3 regions of the Kocuria oxytropis genome follow, and region 2 is predicted to be linked to each of the others. Evidence: predicted binding sites of a transcription regulator. Region 2 holds the regulator's gene; each other region holds the start of a gene.
What was found. Region 2 encodes LexA, which represses DNA repair genes until DNA is damaged. Its sites were predicted from a motif close to TCGAACANNTGTTCGA; they were not measured.

Region 1: the regulator LexA is predicted to act here: its motif matches at 3,391-3,406, upstream of ruvA (Holliday junction branch migration protein RuvA).
Region 3: the regulator LexA is predicted to act here: its motif matches at 2,599-2,614, upstream of QYM41_RS10640 (DUF6504 family protein).

Annotation. Positions count from the first base shown of each region.
Region 1 is NZ_JAVFXA010000008.1:68,305-75,505, forward strand. Features, by position in the region: gene QYM41_RS09940 (Mur ligase family protein) at 1-922, shown strand, start outside; gene QYM41_RS09945 (type 1 glutamine amidotransferase) at 936-1,658, shown strand; gene QYM41_RS09950 (YebC/PmpR family DNA-binding transcriptional regulator) at 1,803-2,564, shown strand; gene QYM41_RS09955 (crossover junction endodeoxyribonuclease RuvC) at 2,633-3,187, shown strand; gene ruvA (Holliday junction branch migration protein RuvA) at 3,452-4,093, shown strand; gene ruvB (Holliday junction branch migration DNA helicase RuvB) at 4,096-5,208, shown strand; gene yajC (preprotein translocase subunit YajC) at 5,315-5,767, shown strand; gene secD (protein translocase subunit SecD) at 5,856-7,201, shown strand, end outside.
Region 2 is NZ_JAVFXA010000006.1:32,158-39,358, forward strand. Features, by position in the region: gene QYM41_RS07820 (SseB family protein) at 1-397, opposite strand, end outside; gene priA (bifunctional 1-(5-phosphoribosyl)-5-((5-phosphoribosylamino)methylideneamino)imidazole-4-carboxamide isomerase/phosphoribosylanthranilate isomerase PriA) at 394-1,146, opposite strand; gene QYM41_RS07830 (CG2302 family histidine operon protein) at 1,193-1,354, opposite strand; gene hisH (imidazole glycerol phosphate synthase subunit HisH) at 1,351-2,118, opposite strand; gene hisB (imidazoleglycerol-phosphate dehydratase HisB) at 2,115-2,744, opposite strand; gene QYM41_RS07845 (histidinol-phosphate transaminase) at 2,889-3,992, opposite strand; gene QYM41_RS07850 (LysM peptidoglycan-binding domain-containing protein) at 4,014-4,436, opposite strand; gene lexA (transcriptional repressor LexA) at 4,781-5,548, shown strand; gene QYM41_RS07860 (ATP-dependent DNA helicase) at 5,621-7,201, opposite strand, start outside.
Region 3 is NZ_JAVFXA010000009.1:42,264-49,464, reverse strand. Features, by position in the region: gene QYM41_RS10660 (lipoate--protein ligase family protein) at 1-281, shown strand, start outside; gene QYM41_RS10655 (SOS response-associated peptidase) at 319-1,149, shown strand; gene QYM41_RS10650 (pyridoxamine 5'-phosphate oxidase family protein) at 1,223-1,648, shown strand; gene QYM41_RS10645 (GNAT family N-acetyltransferase) at 1,869-2,372, opposite strand; gene QYM41_RS10640 (DUF6504 family protein) at 2,676-2,999, shown strand; gene QYM41_RS10635 (fumarylacetoacetate hydrolase family protein) at 3,108-3,947, shown strand; gene QYM41_RS10630 (TIGR03885 family FMN-dependent LLM class oxidoreductase) at 4,057-5,025, shown strand; gene QYM41_RS10625 (MOSC domain-containing protein) at 5,074-5,646, opposite strand; gene QYM41_RS10620 (hypothetical protein) at 5,921-6,496, shown strand; gene QYM41_RS10615 (DNA polymerase III subunit alpha) at 6,644-7,201, shown strand, end outside.

The sequences.
Region 1 (7,201 bases), on a different contig from region 2:
GCCCCGCCACGCGCTGCTGCTCAACGTCATGCGCGACCAGCTCGACCGCTTCGGCGAGATCGACACCACCCGGCGGATGCTCGCCCGGATCGCGGCGGCCACCACGGGCACCGTGGTCCTCAACCGGGAGGACCCCCGGATCGTGTCGCTGGCGGAGCACGTCCCCGAGGGCACGCAGACCCGCTGGTTCGGGCTCTCGGCCCCGCTGCGGCCCATGTTCCCCTCCGACGACGACATGCGCTCCGCCGGCGGACCCGACGCCGAAGCCGACCACGAGGCGGAGCTCGCCCCCCGCCCGGCCGCCGACGTGGAGCTGACGTCCTTCGAGGCCAACCGGGTCCGGCTCACCGTGGACGGGGAGGCCGTCGAGACCACCGTGGAGCTCTACGGCGTCTACAACATGTACAACGCCGCGGCCGCGCTCGCGCTGGCGCTCGCCGTGGCCGGTCCCGACGCGGACCGGGCCGCCCTCGTGGACGAGCTCTCCCGCGTCACCCCCGCCTTCGGCCGGGGGGAGACCATCACCGTGGACGGGCGGCCCCTGCAGCTGCTGCTCGTGAAGAACCCCGCCGGGTTCCGCCTCTCGCTGGCCTCGGCCCGGCCCGGCGACTACGCCACGATGATCGCCATCAACGACGAGTACGCCGACGGCCGCGACGTCTCCTGGCTGTGGGACGTGGACTTCCACTCCCTGCGCCCCGGCGGCGTGGACGTGGTGGCCGGGACCCGGGCGTGGGACATGGCGCTGCGCCTGGACTACGACGAGGTCGCGGTGCACGAGGTGGTCCCGGGTCTCGGCGACGCCCTGCGGCGGTTCGTCGCCGGGGCCGGGGACCGGCCGATGCGCGTCTTCTGCACCTACACGTCCATGCTCGAGCTGCGCCGGGAGCTCTCCCGCGTGGCCGAGGTCGCCGAGATCTGAGCGGAGCACCCCCATGACCGAGCGCACCGTCCACCTCGTCCAGCTCTATCCCCGGGACATGAACATCTACGGGGACTGGGGCAACACCCTCACCCTCAAGCGCCGGCTCGAGAAGTACGGCTACGCCGTGCGGCTGAGCGACCACAACCCCGGGGACCCCTTCCCGGCCGACGCCGACCTCCTCGTGGGCGGCGGCGGACAGGACTCCGGGCAGTTCCGGGTCCAGGAGGACCTGCAGCGGATCGCCCCCGAGCTGCGGGCCATGGCCGCCGACGGCGTGCCCATGCTCGCGATCTGCGGGCTCTACCAGCTCTTCGGCCACGAGTTCCGCACCGGCGCCGGCGAGACCCTGCCCGGCATCGGCATCCTCGACGTGACCACCGTGGGAGGGCCGACGCGTCTGATCGGCAACATCGTGCTGGAGTCCCCGGAGTTCGGGACCGTCGTCGGCTACGAGAACCACTCCGGGGTCACCCGGCTCGGCCCCGCCCAGACGCCGTTGGGGACGGTGGTCAAGGGCGCGGGCAACAACGGGGAGGACGGCACCGAGGGCGCCCGCGTGCACCACGTGGTGGGCTCCTACCTGCACGGGTCGATGCTGCCCAAGAACCCCGCCGTGGCCGACCACCTCATCCGGGCCGCCGTGGAGCGCCGGCTCGGGGTCTTCGACGGCGCTCCGCTGGACGACACCCTGGCCGAGCGCGCCCGGGAGGTCGCAAAGGCCCGGCCGCGCTGACCCGGCCCCGGCCGGGAGCGGACGCACCCGGTAGAATGGACCAGGACTTCTCCGGCCCGTCCCGGCCACCGCCGGGGCGGGCCGTGCCGGGACGACGCACGACGCGTCCCGGCCGACCGCGAACGACTTCCCGAGGAGGGACGCATGTCAGGACACTCCAAGTGGGCCACGACCAAGCACAAGAAGGCGGCCATCGACGCCAAGCGTGCGAAGGCCTTCGCCAAGTACATCAAGGGCATCGAGGTGGCCGCGCGCATGGGCGGGCCCGACACCGCGGGCAACCCGGCGCTGGACCTGGCCGTGTCCAAGGCCAAGAAGAACTCGGTGCCGGTGGCCAACATCGACCGCGCGATCAAGCGCGGCGCGGGCCTGACCGGTGAGGTCGTCGACTACACCGAGATCCTCTACGAGGCCCGCGGCCCGCAGGGCACGGCGCTGTACATCGAGTGCCTGACCGACAACAAGAACCGCGCCGCCTCCGAGGTGCGCGTGGCCGTGACCCGCAACGGCGGGACCATGGCGGACTCCGGCTCCGTGGCGTTCCTCTTCGAGCGCAAGGGCGTGGTGGAGGTCACCCGCACCGACGGGCTGACGGAGGACGACGTCCTCCTGGCCGTCCTGGACGCGGGGGCCGACGAGGTCGTGGAGCAGGAGGACGTCTTCGAGGTGGTCTCCGAGGCCACCGACCTGCCGGCCATCCGGACGGCCCTCGACGAGGCCGGGCTGGAGTACAACAACGACGACCCGCAGTTCCGCCCCAGCATGCTCGTGGAGCTCGACGCCGAGGGCGCCCGGAAGTTCCTGCGCCTGGCCGACGCCGTCGAGGAGCTCGACGACGTGCAGAACGTCTACTCCAACGCGGACATCCCCGCCGAGGTCCTGGCCCAGCTCGACGCCGAGGACTGACCACGGCCACGCAGCGGATCCTCGGGGTCGACCCCGGTCTGACGCGGTGCGGGTTCGGCCTGATCGACATGGCCGGCGACCGCACCGCGTCCTTCGTGGACGTCGGCGTGTCCGGCACGGACGCCGCCGACCCGCTCGACGTGCGCGTGCTGCGGATCTGGGAGGCCACCGAGCGGTGGATCGAGCGCTACCGGCCCGACGCCCTCGCCCTGGAGCGGGTGTTCGCCCAGACCAACGTGAACACGGTCATCGGCACGGCCCACGCCTCCGGCGCCGTGATCGCCTCCGCGGCCCGCCACGGCGTGCCGGTGGCCTGGCACACCCCGTCCGAGGTCAAGGCCGCCGTGACGGGGGAGGGCCGGGCGGACAAGGCGTCCGTGGCCCGCATGGTGGTGCGCATCCTCCGGCTCGAGCAGGCGCCCCGCCCCGCCGACGCCGCCGACGCCCTCGCCATCGCCATCTGCCACGGCTGGCGCGGGGGCGGCACGGGGATGGACGCCACGGCCCGGACCGAGACGCACCAGGGGGCCCGTCCCCTGGCCGCCGCCCGCTCCGGGATGACCCCCGCCCAGCGGGCCTGGGCCGAGGCGGAGCGCCGCGCCGCCCGGGGCCGGCGCCGCTGAGCCGGGACCGCGGGGCCGGTGCCGCTCGGCCGGTGCTTCCCGAGCGGTGCCCTGCGGCCCGCGCCGTGGGACGGCCGCTGGAACAGTGCCCCCGCAGCGGTGCCACGGGACCGGTGCGCCCGGAGCGGTGCCAGCGGAGCGGCGCCGCGGGACCGGTGCCACCGGGTCGGTGCCCACTGCTAGAGTGGCCCGCGAGTCGTCATTCGTAGATTTGTTCGAGCAACCGTGCTCGGCCCCCGCCGGGGCACGGGAAGGAGTCGCGCGGTGATCGCGTCCATCACGGGACAGGTCGAGCACGTCGGCCTCACCACGGCCGTCGTGGCGGTCGCGGGTTTCGGGGTCCAGGTCCAGGCGACCCCCGAGACCCTCGCCGGCCTGCGGATCGGCAGGGAGGTCCGTCTCGACACGGCGTACGTGGCGCGCAAGGACGAGGCCCCGCTGCTGTTCGGCTTCCGCAGCCCCGCCGAGCGGGAGGTCTTCGAGATCATGCTCGGCGTCAGCGGCGTGGGCCCCCGCACCGCCCTGGCGGTGCTGGCCGTGCTGGGACCGGACGACGTCCACCGCGCCATCGCCCAGGGGGACGCCAAGGCGTTCACGACCGTCCCCGGCATCGGTCCCAAGGGCGCCCGCCGGATCGTGCTGGAGCTGGCCGACAAGCTCATCGTCCCCGACCGCCCGGCCCAGCCGGCCGCGGCCCCGATGGAGCCGTGGCGCGCGCAGGTGCTCGAGGCCCTGGTGGGTCTGGGCTGGAACGAGAAGGACGCCGCCCGGGGCATCGCCGATGCCCTCGCGGACCGGGAGGAGCTCGCCGCCACCGGCGACGTGCCGACGATCCTGCGCACCGTGCTCGGGTGGCTCGGCGCGGCCAAGGCCGGCTCCCGGGCCGGCGCCGAGCGAGGAGGCTGAGCATGGCCCGCGACGACGGCGCCGCCGTGAACGCCCGGGACCGGCTGGTCTCGGCGGAAGACGAGCCGGGCGAGCTGCAGCTCGAGTCGGCCCTGCGCCCGGCCAACCTCGACGAGTTCGTCGGGCAGAAGCGGGTGCGCCAGCAGCTCTCCCTGGTGCTCGAGGCCTCCCGGCTGCGGGGCCGCTCCGCCGACCACGTGCTGCTCTCGGGCCCGCCCGGGCTGGGCAAGACGACCCTGGCCATGATCATCGCCGAGGAGATGGGCGCCCCGCTGCGGATCTCCTCCGGCCCGGCGATCCAGCACGCGGGGGACCTCGCCGCGATCCTCTCCTCCCTGACCGAGGGCGAGGTGCTGTTCCTCGACGAGATCCACCGCATGTCCCGGCCCGCCGAGGAGATGCTCTACATGGCCATGGAGGACTTCCGGGTGGACATCGTGGTCGGCAAGGGCGCCGGCGCCACGTCCATCCCGCTGGACCTGCCGCCCTTCACCCTGGTCGGCGCCACCACCCGGGCGGGCCTGTTGCCCGGGCCGCTGCGCGACCGCTTCGGCTTCACCGGCCACCTCGAGTTCTACTCCGTGGAGGAGCTCGAGCTCGTGCTGCGCCGCTCCGCCGGGCTCATGGACCTCGCGATGACCGCCGAGGGGTTCTCCGAGGTCGCCTCCCGGTCCCGGGGCACCCCGCGCATCGCCAACCGGCTGCTGCGCCGGGTGCGGGACTGGGCGCTCGTGCACGGGATCGACCGGATCGACGCGCGCACCTCGTCCGCGGCCCTCGACATGTACGAGGTGGACGCCCGCGGCCTCGACCGCCTCGACCGCTCGGTGCTCGAGGCGCTCGTGACGAAGTTCGGCGGCGGTCCGGTGGGCCTGTCCACGCTGGCGATCGCCGTGGGCGAGGAGACCGAGACGGTCGAGACCGTGGCCGAGCCCTACCTCGTCCGCGAGGGCCTGCTCGGCCGCACGCCCCGCGGCCGGATCGCGATGGCCGCGGCGTGGGACCACCTCGGCCTGCGCCCTCCCGAGCACGCCGCCTTCCGGGACCCCGGGATGAGGGCCGCCTTCGGCGCCACCGCCGCGGAGGAGGACGCCCCGTCCCTGTTCGAGGACTGAGCACGGCCGCGGATCCGGGGGCCGCCTCCCGGGTGCCGTCCAGGACGCTGACGGGCCGGATCACCTACCATGGTGAGGACACCCGCCACCGATCGAACGGAAGTCCGTGAGCCCGCTCCACGTCGCCCAGTCCCTCGCCGCCCAGGCCCCCCAGTCCACGGGAGGCAGCACCGCCTGGCTCCTGCCCCTGATGCTCGTGGCCATGGTGCTCCTGCTCTGGCTGCCCATGCGGCGGCAGAAGAAGGCCATGGCCCAGGTCAAGGAGAAGCAGGCCGCCATGGGTCCCGGCACCGAGGTCATGACGAACTACGGCCTCTACGGCACGGTGCGCTCGATCGACCGGGAGACGAACAAGGTCGTCCTCGAGATCGCCCCCGGCACGGCCGTGACCGTGCACCTGCAGACCGTCACCACGGTCGTCGAGGACGAAGCGGCGCCGGTCCCCGGGACCGAGGCGGAGCCCTCGGTGATCGAGCCCGACGCCCCCGGCACGGGGTCGACCCCGGCCGAACCCCTCGACGACGACGCCCGGCGCGATCCCGGGCAGCGCAACGACTGACCCCCCACGCGGGAACGGGCCGACCACTGGTCGGCCCGTTCCCGTGCCCAGGCCCGGTCCCCCCGGGCCGTCGTTCCGAAGGAAGACCATGGCACTGACCACACGCAAGACGTCCGGCGGCCCCGGACCCGCCGCACCGGACGGCCCGTCCGGACGGGGCGGTCCGACCGCGCCGGCACGCTCGGGGGTGCGGGCCGCCCTCTCGACCGCCCGGCGCTCCCTGATCGGGCTGCTGGTCCTGCTCGCCCTGCTGGCCGGGCTGCTGGCCTGGGGCGCGGGCACCGACCGCACCGGCTGGGGGCCCAAGCTGGCCCTCGACCTCGAGGGCGGCACGCAGATGATCCTCTCCCCGTCCCTGCAGGGCGAGGACGCCGGGCAGGAGGTCACCCCCGAGCAGCTGGACCAGGCCGTGGAGATCATCCGCCAGCGCGTCGACGGCTCGGGCGTGGCCGAGGCCGAGATCGCCACCCAGTCCGGCAACAACATCGTGGTCTCTATGCCGGGGGTGCCCTCCGCCGAGACCCGGGAGCTCATCCAGACCTCGGCGGAGATGAACTTCCGGCCCGTGCTCACCACCGCCGCGGCGGAGCCGGTGCCCGAGGACCAGCGCGTGGCCGAGGACGAGGTGCCCGAGCCCACCGCCGAGCCCACCGACGCCTCCGACCCCAACTGGATCACCCCGGAGCTGTACCGGGAGTTCGAGGCCACCGACTGCACCGTGCCCCAGTCCCCGGAGGAGCGGGAGGCCCAGGACCCGGACGCGCCCGTCGTCGCCTGCGAGCCCGAGACCGGCACCAAGTACCTGCTGGGGCCGGTGGAGATCCAGGGCACCGGCATCGAGGACGCCTCCTACGGGACGGCGCAGAACTCGACCGGCGTGTCCCTGAACCAGTTCGCCGTGAACCTGCAGTTCGACCCCGAGGCCACGGACACCTTCCGGCAGCTCTCCGAGCGGCTCTACGGGATCGGTGCCGCCACGGAGGGCGACCCCCGGAGCCAGTTCGCGATCCTGCTCGACGGCCAGGTGGTCTCCGCACCGACGATGAACGCCGTGATCTCCGACGGCCAGGCCCAGATCACCGGTCAGTTCACGGAGGAGCAGGCCCGGTTCCTGTCCGAGCAGCTCAAGTACGGCGCGCTGCCGATGAGCTTCGACATCCAGTCGGAGCAGCAGATCTCCGCGACCCTCGGCGCGGACCAGCTGCGCATGGGCATCATCGCCGGGATCATCGGCCTGGTGCTGGTGTGCGTCTACTCGCTCTTCCAGTACCGGCTGCTGGGGCTCGTGACCATCAGCTCGCTCGTGGTCGCGGGCGTGCTCACGTGGCTGGCGATCACCCTGCTGGGCTGGTCCGCGAACTACCGGCTGTCCCTGGCCGGCGTGGCCGGCCTGATCGTGGCCATCGGCCAGACCGCCGACTCGTTCATCGTCTA
Region 2 (7,201 bases):
GCCAGCGCGCGAGGGCCGCCGTGGAGGAGAAGACGGGCAGCACCGCACGGCCGTCCGCCGACCGCAGGGACACGAGCGCCATGTCGGCCTCCTTGTCGGCCACCAGACCGGCCTCCGTGACGGTCGAGGCCGAGACCTCGGCCACCACGGGCACGAACACCCGGGTCCCGGCGAGCGCGGCGACCACCGCGGCCTCGTCCCCCGTGCCCGCGCGCAGGGCCCGGAGGGCCTCGAGCACGGCCGGGGCGGCGGTGCCGTCGTCGTCGGGGAACCGGTGGGTGTGGCTGGTGCCCTCCCCCAGGTCGCGCCCGGCCCAGGCCTGGCCGCCGGTGTCCTCCGTGCCGCCCGCGCCCGCGAGCTGGGCGGCGATGTGCGCCGGCAGGGGCCGCTCCGTCACCGCGCCCCCGGGCGGCCCGCCACGTCGAGGGCCTCCTCGAGGGTGAACCGGCCCGCGTAGAGGGCCTTGCCCACGATGGCGCCCTCGACGCCCGAGGGCACGAGGGTGCGCAGGGCGGCGAGGTCCTCGAGGGAGGAGATCCCGCCGGAGGCGACCACGGGCTTGTCGGTGCGGGTCGCGACCTGCTGCAGCAGCTCCAGGTTGGGGCCCTTCAGCGTGCCGTCCTTGGTGACGTCGGTGACCACGTAGCGGGCGCAGCCGTGGTCCTCGAGGCGGTCCAGGACCTCCCACAGGTCCCCGCCCTCCTCGGTCCAGCCGCGGGCGGCGAGCACGGTGCCCCGCACGTCCAGGCCCACCGCGATGACGTCCCCGTGCTCGGCGATGACCTTCCGCGTCCACTCGGGGTTCTCGAGGGCCGCGGTGCCCAGGTTGATCCGGGCGGGGTCCAGGGACAGGGCGCGCTCCAGCGAGGCGTCGTCGCGGATGCCGCCGGACATCTCCACCTTCAGCTCGAGCTCGGCGGCGACGCGGCGGAGCACGTCGATGTTGTCGCCGCGGCCGAAGGCGGCGTCGAGGTCCACGAGGTGGATCCACTCGGCGCCGGCCTCCTGCCAGGCGAGGGCCGCCTCGAGCGGGTCGCCGTAGCCGGTCTCGGAGCCGGCCTCGCCCTGGACCAGGCGCACGGCCTGGCCGTCCGCGACGTCGACGGCGGGCAGCAGCTGGAGGCGGGGGGTCTCGCTCAGGGGCATGGGATCTCTCTTCTCGGGGTCGGGGTGTGGGACGGGTGGGCGGTGCTCAGCGGCCCTGGAACCAGGCGTACCAGCCGTAGCCGATCAGGGCGAGAGCCACGGTGGCCAGGAGGACGACGGTCCAGACGGGCTTCTTCTGCTGCTGGAAGGAGATGGCCCCGCCGGCGAAGAACGCCCCGAGCACCATCACGAGGACGGCGGCGGTCACGCCGCGCCGTCCCCGGTCCCCGGGGCCGGCCTGCCGGCCAGGGTGTCCCCGCCGAGGGGGTCGCCGGCCTTGAGGTGGTCGAGCCGTCCGGTGCGCGGCAGGGTGCCGAGCCAGTTGCGCAGCAGCTGGATGCCGGCCGCGGAGGACTTCTCGGGGTGGAACTGGGTGGCGCACAGGGGGCCGTTCTCCACGGCCGCGACGAAGCGCCCGCCGTGGTCGGACCAGGTCACCTGCGGCGGCCGCATCTTCTCGATGCTCTGCGGGAAGTCCCACTCCTGCACGCCGTAGGAGTGCACGAAGTAGAACCGCTCGTCCTCGATCCCCCGGAACAGCACGGAGCCCTCGGGCGGGTCGACCGTGTTCCAGCCCATGTGCGGGACCACGTCCGCCTTGAGCCGTTCGACGACGCCGGGCCACTCGCCCATGCCCTCGGTCTGCCGGCCGTGCTCCACCCCGGACTCGAAGAGGACCTGCAGGCCCACGCAGATGCCGAGCACGGGGCGGCCCCCGGCCAGGCGGCGGCCGATGAGGCGCAGCCCGTCCACGGAGCGCAGCCCCTCCATGACGGCGGCGAACGCCCCGACGCCGGGGACCACGAGGCCGTCGGCGTCGAGCACCGCCTCGGGGTCGGCGCTGAGCACCACGTCCGCCCCGGCGGCCTCGAGGGCGCGCACGGCCGAGCGCACGTTGCCGGCCCCGTAGTCGAGGACCGTGACGGTGGGCCGGGAGCCGCCGGGGCCCGTGGTGTCGTCCTCGGTGCTCACAGGGCTCCCTTCGTGGACGGGATGCCGTGCACCCGGGGGTCGGGCTCCACGGCCTGGCGCAGGGCGCGGGCCAGGGCCTTGAACTGGGCCTCGGCGATGTGGTGCGGGTCCCGGCCGGCCAGCAGGGTCACGTGCAGGCAGATCCCGGCGTGGTGGGCCAGGGACTCGAAGACGTGCTGGACCATGGAGCCGGTGAAGTGCCCGCCGATGAGGTGGTACTGCTGGCCCTCCGGCTCACCGGTGTGCACCACGTAGGGCCGCCCCGAGATGTCGACCACGGCGTGGGCCAGGGCCTCGTCCAGGGGGACCGTGGCCTCGCCGAAGCGGCGGATCCCGGCCTTCTCGCCCAGCGCCTGGCGCAGGGCGTCCCCGAGCACGATCGCGGTGTCCTCGACGGTGTGGTGGACGTCGATGTGGGTGTCGCCGGTGGACCGGATCCGCATGTCGATCAGCGAGTGCTTCGACAGCGCGGTCAGCATGTGGTCGTAGAACGGCACGGAGGTGTCGATGTCGTTCTTGCCGGTGCCGTCGAGGTCGATCTCGACGGACACCGTGGACTCGCTCGTGCGCCGCTCCAGGGCGGCGCGGCGGGACGCCCGGGGGCCGGTGGTGGTCTGGTCGCTCATTCGGTGGGAACTCCTCGCGGGCGCGGCCCGGCCGTCGGCGGGCCGCGGGTGGTCCGGGCCGGGCCGCGCGGCGGCGCCCGGGATCCGGTGGTGGTGGTCTGCTTCCATGCTATCCGGGACGGGAGGGCCCCTGCCCGGGGGCGGTCAGCGGCCGGAGACGATCCGCTCCATGCTGGCCAGGAACGCGGTGGTCTCCTCCTCGGTGCCGGCCGTGACCCGCAGGTGGCCGGGGATCCCGACGTCCCGCACGAGCACCCCGTCCTGGAGCAGCGCCTCCCACATGCCCCGGGAGTCGTCCATGCCGCCGAAGAACACGAAGTTCGAGTCGGACTCGGCCGGCCGCAGACCGAGCCGCACCAGGCCCTCGACGATCCGGTCGCGCTGGCGCTTGATGTCCTCCACGGTGGCCAGCAGCGACCCCGAGTGGCGCAGCGCCGCCAGGGCCGTGGCCTGGGTGACGGCCGAGAGGTGGTAGGGCAGCCGGACGAGGCGCACGGCGTCGGCGACCTCGGGGGCCGCCGCGAAGTAGCCCAGCCGGGCCCCCGCGAGCGCGAAGGCCTTGCTCATGGTGCGGGAGACGATCAGCCGGGGACGGCCCTCGAGCAGCGACAGCGCGGTGGCGGTGCCGCGGTGGGAGAACTCGGCGTACGCCTCGTCGACGACCACGACCGTGCGGAACTCCTCCCCCGCCTCGTACACGGCGGTGACCACGTCCGTGCCCAGCGCCGTGCCGGTCGGGTTGTTGGGCGAGCACAGGAAGACGACGTCCGGGCGGTGCCGGCGCACCTGCTCGGCCGCGGACTCCGCGCTCAGCCCGAAGTCCGCCGCGCGCTCCCCGGCCACGAAGCCGGTGTGCGTGCCGGAGGCCAGCAGCGGGTACATGGAGTAGGTGGGCACGAAGGTCAGCAGGGAGCGCCCGGGGCCGCCGAAGGCCTGGAGGATCTGCTGCAGGATCTCGTTGGAGCCGTTGGCCGCCCACAGGTTCTCGGGTCCGAGGCCGTGGCCGAGGTACGCGGCGAGCTCCTCGCGCAGGGCGGTGAACTCGCGGTCCGGGTACCGGTTGAGGGACCGGGCCGCCTCGGTCACCTCCTGGACGATGGCCGCGTGCACGTCGGCCGGGACCGGGTGGGTGTTCTCGTTGGTGTTCAGCGCCACGGCGACGTCGAGCTGCGGGGCGCCGTACGGGGCGCGGCCGCGCAGGTCGTCGCGGAGCGGGAGGGCGTTGAGTCGGTCCAGGTTCTGCGTCACCCGGACAGTTTAGTGCTCCGCTCAGCCGGCCGGGACCTCGAGGAGCTGACCGGCCACGAGCACGGAGCTGTCCAGGTCGTTGAGCTCCACGATCTCGTCCATGACGTCCCGCGGGTCCCGGTCGGGGTCGGCGGCCACGGCCAGCTCCCACAGGCTCTGCCCGGGGAACACGGTGGCCTGCTCGGTGCCGGCGCCCGGGACCGGCGCGCTCGTGGCGGTGGCCGTGGAGGGGACGAGGAAGACGACCGCGAGCACGACCAGGGCGGCGGAGCCGGCCAGGACGGGCAGCCCCAGGAACACGAGGCGGCCGCGGCGGGTCAGGGTCAGCGGGGTGCGGGGGCGCGCGGGGCGGGCACGGCGGAGCGCGCGGCCGAGACCCCGGGCGGGCCCCGCGGGCTCGCGGCGGCGGGTGACGACGGCGCTGAGGGTGGCACTGGCACTCATGACATGAACTCCTTGACGTTCCCGCACGGGGCGGGCGATCTCGAACACCGGTTCGCTCGACGGCCTCTGCGGGCCTGCATTCGATCGAACATACTTTCGAACACCGATGACCCATGTCTAGCACGTGTCTGCGAACGCTGTCGACACCGGTTCGTACAGATGTTTGAACACCCACGGCGTGTCGCCTAGGCTGAGGGCAGGTTCAGGCCTCCGGCCGGCGCGCGCTGCGGACCCCCGGCGCCTGCCGACCGGGATCCATCGAACCACCCGGGTCCGACATCGGAACCGGGACCGCGCAGACCGGCGGCGGCACCAGCGGCCGGACGGGAAAGGACGACGCCCCCATGGCCCAGCCCCCCACCCCCGAGGAGTCCCCCGCCCGGGGCTCCCGCCCCGGGGCGCGCTCGCGCGGCCGCGGGCTCAGCGTGCGCCAGCGCACGATCCTCGAGGCCATCCAGCGCTCCATCGCCGAGCACGGCTATCCGCCGTCCATGCGGGAGATCGGGGACCTCGTGGGCCTGGCCTCCCTCTCGAGCGTCACTCACCAGCTCTCCCAGCTCGAGAAGCTGGGCTACCTGCGCCGCGACCCCAAGCGCCCGCGGGCGATGGAGGTGCTCACCCCCCTGCGGCTGAGCGGCAGCGGCGCCGAGGAGACCACCGGGGCCGCGGCCGAGCCCTCCGAGCGCACGGCGCGCCCCGCGGTTCGCGACTCCGTGGCGGAGCTGTCCACCTCCGCGGACGTGACGATGGTCCCGCTGGTCGGCCACATCGCCGCCGGCGGGCCGATCACGGCCGAGCAGGCCGTCGAGGACGTCCTCGCGCTGCCCCGCCAGCTGGTCGGGCACGGCGAGCTGTTCATGCTGCGCGTGAAGGGGGACTCCATGATCGACGCCGCGATCTGCGACGGCGACTGGGTGGTGGTGCGCCGGCAGAGCGCGGCCGACAACGGGGACATCGTGGCGGCGCTGCTCGACGACGAGGCCACGGTCAAGACCTTCCGGCAGCGGGACGGGCACACGTGGCTGCTGCCGCAGAACACCCGCTACGAGCCGATCCTCGGAGACCACGCCACCGTCATGGGCAAGGTCGTCTCGGTGCTGCGCAGCCTCTGAGCCGCATCCCGCCCCTGCCGGGCCCCCCGCCGACGGCGGGGGCCCGGCGGCCCGTGGAGAGCCGCTAGCTAGCTAGCCCGTGGCGAGCCGCTGCAGCGCCCCGAGCACCACCGAGCGATCGGTGGTGGTCCACAGCGGCGGCAGGGACCCGCGGAGGAAGCCGCCGTAGCGGGCGGTGGCGATCCGGGAGTCCAGGATCGCCACGACGCCGCGGTCCCCGCCCGCGCGGATGAGCCGCCCGGCCCCCTGGGCCAGCCGCACGGCCGCGTGCGTGGCGGAGACGGACATGAAGCCGTTGCCGCCGGCCCGTTCCGCGGCGCGGGCGCGAGCGCTGGCCAGCGGGTCGTCCGGGCGCGGGAAGGGGATCCGGTCGATCATCACGAGCCGGCACGAGGCGCCGGGGACGTCGACGCCCTGCCACAGGCTCATCGTGCCGAACAGGCTCGTGGACGGGTCCTCGGTGAACTCCTGGACGAGGCCGGCGAGCGAGGACTCCCCCTGGCACAGGATCGGCAGGTCGGTGCGCGCCCGCAGGGCCTCGGCCGCCTCCTCCGCGGCGCGGCGGGAGGAGAAGAGCCCCAGGGCCCCGCCCCGGGAGGCCTCCAGGAGGGCGAGCATCTCGTCCAGCTGGGCCTCCGTGAGCCGGCGGCCGGGCTTCTCCAGGTGCCCGGCGAGGTAGAGGATGCCCTGCCTCGGGTAGTCGAACGGGCTGCCGACGTCCACGCCCTCCCAGCGCGGTGCGCCCTCGCCGCGCAGGCCGAGGGCGCCGGCGGCGGAGTCGAAGGACGAGCCGACGGACAGGGTCGCCGAGGTGAGGACCACGGTGCGGCCGTCGAACAGGCCCTCCCGCAGGGTGCCCGCCACGCTGAGCGGCGCCACGTGCAGGGTCGCCGGGTCGGTGACCTCGGCGGGCACGTAGCCGCGGCTGGGCTCCCAGCCGCCCTGCCGGGAGATCCACAGCACCTCGCGGTGCTCCTCGGCGGCGAGGAGGCGCTCGGCCAGGTCGAGCACGTCGCTCACCCGGGAGCGGGCCATCTGCCGGCCCGCGTCCGCGTCCTTCTCCCCGGGACCGGCCTTGGACTCGGTCATGACGGTGCGGGCGGCGTCCCGGATCTCGGCCACGGCCGCCGCCTGGGCCTCCCCCAGGCCGCGGTGGAGCAGCTCGGCGGGAGCACCGGCGAGGGCCGCCTCGAGACGGGCGGCGCCGGCTGTGAGGGCGTCGGGGCTCGCCGAGGTGTGCTTGCGCACGGACGCGGCGGCCGAGCGGACCGTGGCCGCCGAGAGCTGACCGGTGACGGCGCCCGTCACCCGGTCCTGGAGCTCGTGGGCCTCGTCGATGACCACGACGTCGTGCTCGGGCAGCACGGTGACGCCCTCGAACGCGTTGATCGCGAGCAGGGCGTGGTTGGTGATGACGATGTCGGCCTCGCCCGCCCGCTGCTTGGCGAGCTCGGCGAAGCAGTCCTCGACCAGGGGGCAGCCGCGGCCCAGGCACTCCTTGGCGGTGACCGACACCTGGCGCCAGGCGCGGTCGCTGACGCCCGGGAGCACGTCGTCCCGGTCCCCGGTGGCGGTGTCCCGGGCCCACTCCCGCAGCCGCTGGACCTCCTGGCCCAGGCGTCCCGGGTTCTCGGCGGCCTCCGGCTGCGCCGC
Region 3 (7,201 bases), on a different contig from region 2:
CGCCGACCCCCGGCCGGAAGGTGAAGCTGGCCGGGACCGCCCAGAGGGTGGTCGCGGGCGCCTGGTACTTCAGCACCGTGCTGGTCGTGGAGCAGTCCGAGCCCATCCGCTCGGTGCTCACCGACGTCTACGCCGCCCTCGACCTGGAGTGGGACCCCGCCACCGCGGGGGCCGTGGACGACCTGCGCCCGGGCACCACCGTGGCCGAGGTCGAGAGCGGGATCCGCAAAGTGTACGGCATGTACGCCGAGTACCTGGGCTACGGGCAGCTCACCGACTGAGTCCGGCCGCCGGCCGGGCAGACCGAGGAGGCAGCAGATGTGCGGACGCTATGTCATCGCCCGGGCCGTGGGCGACCTCGTGGCCGAGACCGGGGCCGTCCCGGACGAGAGTCTCGGCGACCCCGCCGATCAGGAGCGGCTGCGGGCCAACTGGAACACCGCGCCCACCACCGACGTGCCGATCGTCCTCGAACGCCTGACGGGCGGGGACGACGGCGGTGAGCTGGTCCGCGAGCTGCACGTGGCCCGCTGGGGACTGGTCCCGGGCTGGGCCAAGGACCCTGCGGTCGGGTCGAAGATGTTCAACGCCCGCTCGGAGACCGTCCTCGAGAAGCCGTCCTTCCGCAAGGCCGTCCGCGCCCGGCGGTGCGCGGTCCCGGCCAACGGCTACTACGAGTGGAAGAAGGAGCCGGGGGCGGGCCGGGGCGGGCGGAAGCAGCCATACTACGTCCACCCCGCCGACCCCGCGGAGACCATCTGGTTCGCCGGGATCTACGAGTGGTGGCGGGTGCCCGAGGGCACGGAGCTGCACTCCGCGGCCCTCCAGCCCGGCCGGGACGGCGGAGGGAGCACGTGGCTGCTGTCCTGCTCCGTGCTCACCACCGACTCCCCGGAGCCCTCCGACGAGCACCCGGTGCTCACGGAGCTGCACGAGCTGCACGACCGGATGCCGATCCCCCTGGCGCCCGAGCACGTGGGGGACTGGCTGCGCCCGGGGGAGGAGGACGCCCCGCAGCTCGTGGACCTGGTCCGGGCCGAGGCGCACCGGACGGCCGCCCGCTGGGTGCTCGACCCCGTGGACCCTGCGGTCGGCAACGTGCGCAACAACTCCCCGGAGCTCGTGGTGCCGCAGCCCGCCCTGTTCTGAGCGCGTACCGTGGGCACCGAACGGACCCACTCCCGGTTCCCGATCCCTGACCCCGTCCTGCAGGAGCACCTCCATGACCCCCACCGCACCGGACCCCGTCGGCCGCATCGTGGAGTTCGTCCGCACCCACGGCGGCGGCGTGGTGGCGACCAACAGCGCTCAGGGCTGCCCCGAGTCCGCCTGGGTCAACCTCGCGGCCGAGGACGACGGCCGGCTGGTCTTCGGCACGAACACGGCGAGCCGCAAGTTCGCCAACCTTGGCTCCGACCCGAGGGTCTCCCTGGTGCTGGTCTCCGGGACGGGGCAGGAGTTCCAGCTCGAGGGCGAGGCCGCCGTGCTGGAGGGGGCTGCCGAGCAGGACGCCGCCGCGGTGCTCGAGGCCCGGCACCCCGGCGCCACGGACAAGGACAGCACGCGGCTCGTGGCGGTGCGCTCCCGCTGGGCGCGGTTCGTCGACGTCGCCGTCGAGCCCCCGGTCCGGGAGGAGTTCGAGCTCTGAGCCGCACACGGCAGAGGCCCGGGCCCCGCGACGAGCGGGTCCCGGGCCTCTGCCGTGTGGGGGACTCCCGGCGCCTCGTGCGTCCTCCCCGGTCCTGCTCCGCGGCTCCTGCGCCCGCTGCTGCGGTGGTGGTCTCCCCGGACCTCCCCGGAGCAGGAACCTCCTGGAGACCGGAGTCCTCCGGAGCAGGAACCCCTGGAGAGCCGGCGCCGCCCTGGACTCAGACGTAGTCGGTCTCGGGAACCCAGCGGTTGAAGTCGAGCGTCAGGTAGAGCGCGAGCGCCGCCGCGTTGTCCTCGGCGATCCGCAGGCTGACCTGGTCGTAGCCGTTGTCGTACAGGGTGCTCATGGCGCAGCGCACGAGCTGCTCGGCCAGGCCCTGGCGGCGGCGGGAGGCCGCCGTGAACAGCTCGAAGATGTAGGGCACGTCGGGGAGGTCCTCGCCGACCCGCCGGGCCAGCACGAGTGCCGCGGCCACCACGGTCCCGTCGTCGTCGACCACCACCGGTGAGGCCTCGGGGAGGAAGGGCCCGTACTCCCCGTCGAAGACGCCCCGGACCACCTGGCGGGCCTCCTCCAGGCTGGAGACCCCGCCCTGCTCGTAGGAGGAGTAGTAGAGCTGGGCGAGACTCTCGGCGTCCTCCGGGGCGGCCGGACGCAGGGTCACCGCGGGCGTCCTGGTGTTCGGCGCGGTGTGGGCGATCAGCGTGATGGTTCCGGTCATGGGAGGTCTCCGTGAGGTCGACGCCGGGACGTTCCGGCGGGGCGGACGAGGGACATGGGACGCCCGGGCGGGTCGCGCTGGGCACGCCCTCCGTGCACTCAGCGTATCCATTTCGCTGGGCTTGTCCATGCTTCCCACAGCTCGATCACAAAAGTGAACTCACGGGACGCGACCGCACCGGAAAGGGAACACCTGTTCCGCCTGTAGGCCCCCGGGAGTTAGCCTGTCGTACAGGTGTTCTAGCTTCCAGGGAACAGGGCGCACCGCGGGAAGGGGCGCCGGCCGAGGGAGAGAGGAGCCGTCGTGGGTTTCCTGACGGAGAGCGTCGACGTGGACTGCGACACGGACGGAGTGCCGGTGGGAGTGCGCTGGCGCGGGCGGAGCTACCGGGTGGCCCAGGACCCCGTCCGGTGGTACGAGCGGCGGGCCTGGTGGGCCGAGGACGCGCGGCTGCCCCAGGACCGCGGCGTCGGGGCGGTGGACCAGCAGATGTGGCGGGTCCAGGCCCAGCTCACCGTCCGCTCCGAGCTGCTGACCCTCGAGCTCGTCCACACCCTCGACACCGGGCGCTGGCGGCTGCTCGCGGCCACGAGCGCCTCGGGGGCCCGGGTGGTGCGCTGCGCCTAGCCAGCCCGGGCACCGGCCCGCGCGGGGGTCGGTCCCCGGTGCGCGGACCTGCCGGGGATGCATAGGATCGGAGGCGGAGACCGCACCGCAGAACGTGAGGGAGCACCCGTGAGACTCGGCACCGTGCGACGCGACGGCACCACCCAGGCCTTCCGGCAGGAGGACGGGCGGACCGTCTACCTTCCCGTCCCCGACGTCGGGGCCCTCCTCGCCGGGGGCGACCTGCACCTGCCCGGGGAGCCCGGCCCCGCACCGGAGCCGGGCGAACTGGCGACCCCCGTCCTGCGCCCGGGCAAGATCCTGTGCGCCGGGCTGAACTTCTACGACCACGCCGAGGAGGTCGGCCAGGAGATCCCGGAGCACCCCACGATCTTCGCGAAGTACGCCACGGCGCTCATCGGTCCCACCGACCCCATCGCCATGCCGGAGGAGTCCGAGAAGATCGACTGGGAGGCCGAGCTCACCGCGGTGATCGGATCGCCCCTGCGCCACGCCACGCTCGACCAGGCGCGGGCCGCGATCGCCGGCTACACCATCATGAACGACATCTCGGTGCGGGACTGGCAGGGCCGGACCTCCGAGTGGTTCCAGGGCAAGAACTTCGACCGCACCACCCCGGTGGGTCCCGTGGTCGTCACCCCCGACGAGATCGACCCCGAGGCGGGACTGGCGATCCGCTGCACCGTGGACGGCGTGCTGCACCAGGACTCCGGCACCGACCGGATGATCTTCTCCGCCGTGGAGCTGGTCGAGTACCTGAGCCGGTTCCTGACGCTGGAGCCCGGCGACCTCGTGGCCTGCGGGACCCCCGCCGGCGTGGGCCTGGCCCGGAAGCCCCGCCGGATCTGGCTGCGCGACGGTCAGGAGGTCGTCACCGAGATCGAGGGCATCGGCGAGCTGCGCAACGTCTGCACGCCTGCCGAGGAGCTCCTGCCGGTCTCCGGCTGACCCGGCGCCCGGTGCGGCCGGGTCCGGAGGCTCCGGCCGGGTCTGCCCGCTCCGGCGCCGTTCCCGTCCCTCCCGACCAGACCCTTCCAGCCCTCGACCGGAGAACCCCATGGCGACGATCGGCTTCCACGCCTCCCACGAGCAGATCCCTCCCGAGCAGCTGCTGCGCGACGTCGCGCACGCCCAGCAGGCCGGCTTCGGCGCCGCCATGTGCTCCGACCACCTCGAGCCGTGGTCGCCGCAGCAGGGCCACTCCGGGTTCGCGCTGTCCTGGCTGGGGGCTGCCCTGGCCACCACGGACCTGCCGTTCGGGTTCGTGCACGCCCCGGGCCGCCGCTACCACCCCGTGGTCACCGCCCAGGCCACGGCCACCCTCGCCCGCATGTTCCCCGGCCGGACGTGGACCGCCCTGGGCAGCGGGCAGAAGCTCAACGAGCGCGCCGTCGCCCCGGAGTGGCCGGTCAAGGAGCAGCGGCAGCGGTTCCTCGAAGGGAGCTTCGACGTCGTCCGCCGGCTGCACGCGGGCGAGGAGGTGTCCTGCCGGGAGCCGTTCCACGCCGACCGCGCCCGGGTCTGGGACCCTCCGGCCGACCCGCCCCCGCTGCTGGTGGCCGCGCTCACCCCGGCGACGCTGCGCCGCTTCGCCCCCGCGGCCGACGGCTTCATCACCGTCCAGCAGCCCCTGGACGACCTGCGCCGGATGCTCGACGCCTGGCGCGAGGCCGGCGGCACCGGCCGGGCCGCGCTGCAGGTGCACCTGAGCTGGGCGCCCGACCCGGAGCAGGCCCGCGCGATCGCCCTCGACCAGTGGCGCACCAACGTCTTCGACCCCGTGACCATGGCCGAGCTCGCCTCGCCCCAGGACTACCTGCGCAAGGCGGTCCAGGAGGACGTGGGGGACGAGCAGGTCGCCGGTGCGGTCAACGTCTCCGCCGATCTCGGCCGGCACGCCCAGTGGCTGCACGAGTACGCCGAGCTCGGCTTCGACGAGATCTACCTGCACCACGTGGGCCAGGAGCAGGACCGCTTCCTCGACGCCTTCGGGGACTCGGTGCTGCCCCGGCTCGCGCCGGCCTGAGCCGGCACGGACCCGGGCGAGCCGGGGAGCGCCGGCGGTCGCCGGGTCCTACGGCAACCGGGACGGCCGCCGCAGGACCGGCACCCCGGCCTGCTCCGGCTCGAGCGGGACCGGGCTGTGCAGCACGGCCGGCCCGCGGTGCAGCTCGCCGGTGGACAGCGGCCGGCAGCGCAGGCCCCCTCGTCCCCGCATGGCGGCGTGCGCCCCCGGGGCCAGGACCCGGTCCATCCAGGCGCAGGGGTGGGCGGGCCGTCCTCCCCGCAGCCGCACGAGGGAGCCCCGGGACTCCAGTGCGAACTCCTCGCCCAGCAGCGGGGCCAGGTGGGCGCCGCGGAGGACCACGTTGCGCCGGGTCAGGAGCGGGTCGAAGGGCGCCGTGCCCAGGTCCGCCGCCATGGCCTCGAGCGCCTCGACGGCGAGCAGGGTGACGGCGGCGTCCATGTGCGCGGCCTTGCCGAAGAACCGGTCGCCCACCACCCCCTTGCCGGCCACCAGCTCGACCCGCTCGGCATCGGTGGTGGGGACGTCCGCGGCGCCGTCCCGGGCGCGGCCGAAGTAGGCGTGCGCCGGGGACACGAGCAGGTGCAGGACCTCCACGTCGTACCGATAGGTCTCCGTCATGCCCCACGTCCCTCCGTCGTCGCGGCCGTTCGTCCCGGCGCCGCCGTGTCGCTCCCGGGCCGCCGTGTCGCTCCCCGGGCCGCCGGGGCCAGCATAGGCACGGTGGAGGACACCGCGGCCCTCCCGGCCCCCGCTCTTGCCCGGCAGCGGGGCGGGGTCACAGGTTGTCCCCTTTACTGATGCACACCTGTTGCCCGGGGTTCCCGGGGACGAGAATGACGGCGAGGGAGGACCGCCGCGGCGTGCCGCGGCCCGGGCCAGGAGAGGAGATCGCGTGCCCGCCAGACGCTTCACCCGGGGGTGGGACCGGCTGGCCGGGCCGGCCGGATCGGCGGTCGTCGTTCTCGTCCTGGCCCAGATCCTCCTCCGGGGCGCGGTCTCCGTGGCCCAGCTGGCGCTGGGCGCGGCGGCGCTCGTCGTCGTCGCGCTGGTGCTCGGACAGCGGCTGGTCGTCCCCTGGCCGGCGCGCCGGCCGCCCCGGCGGCCCCGCATCACCACGACCCGGGCCTGGACCTGCCCGCTGCCTCCGGAGGAGACCCTCGAGCGGATCCACACGGCGTTCGCGGACCTCGGCCCGTCGGTCCGCCCCGAGGAAGGCTGCGTGGAGGTGCCGGTGGGCTCGGACGCCTCCTTCCGCCGGCGCGGGACCGCCTCCGAGTTCGGGTGGCGGGCCCTGCCCCTGCTGGCCACCTTCCGGGTCGCCCCCGGCGCCGGAGGGTCCGAGGTCGCCGCCGAGGTGCGCGACGACCTCGGGTGGTACCCCCAGCCCCCCGACCGGCTCGTGGAGGACGAGATCGACCGCCGCAGCGCCGTGCTGATCGAGCGCGCGATCTGCGCCACGGGCGGGTGAGCGCCGGGCCTGGCAGGCACCGGCGGGACGAGGACGTCCGGACGGATCGGGGCCGGCGGTGAGGACGGTGACCGCGGACCCCGGAGGGCGCGCCCCTCCGGCGGTTTGCAATTGACTTAATATTCGAACACGTATTCGAATGAGGGTGTGAGCTTTCCGCACCTGCACGTCGCCACCGCCTTCAGCGCCCACTTCGGGGTCAGCCGTCCCGCCGCCCTCGTGGCCGCCGCGGCGGCCGACGGCGCGGACGTGCTCGCCTGCACCGACCGGGACGGGCTCTACGGCGCCGTCAAGCACCTGGGCGCGTGCCGCGAGCACGGCATCGACCCGGTCCTGGGGGTCGACCTCGCCCTGCTGGCCCCCGGGCGCGAGCACGTCCAGGGCCGGATCGTGGTCCTCGCGGCCGGGGGCACCGCCGGTGCGGGCTACGCCGCGCTGTGCCGGCTCGTCTCCACCGCCCACGCCGGGAAGGGCCCGCCCGGGGTGACCGCCGCCGAGATCGCGGCCTCCGCGGTCCCGCCCCGGCACGGGGAACCGGCCCTGACCGTCCTGCTCGGACCCGCCTCCGACGTGGGACAGGAGCTCGCGGCCCGGCGCTACCGCACCGGGCGCGCCGCCCTCGCCCGGTGGCGGACCCTGCTGCCCGCACCGGCGCTCGCCGTGGAGGTGGTCTCGCACCTGGCCACCCCCGGCACCGCGTGCAGC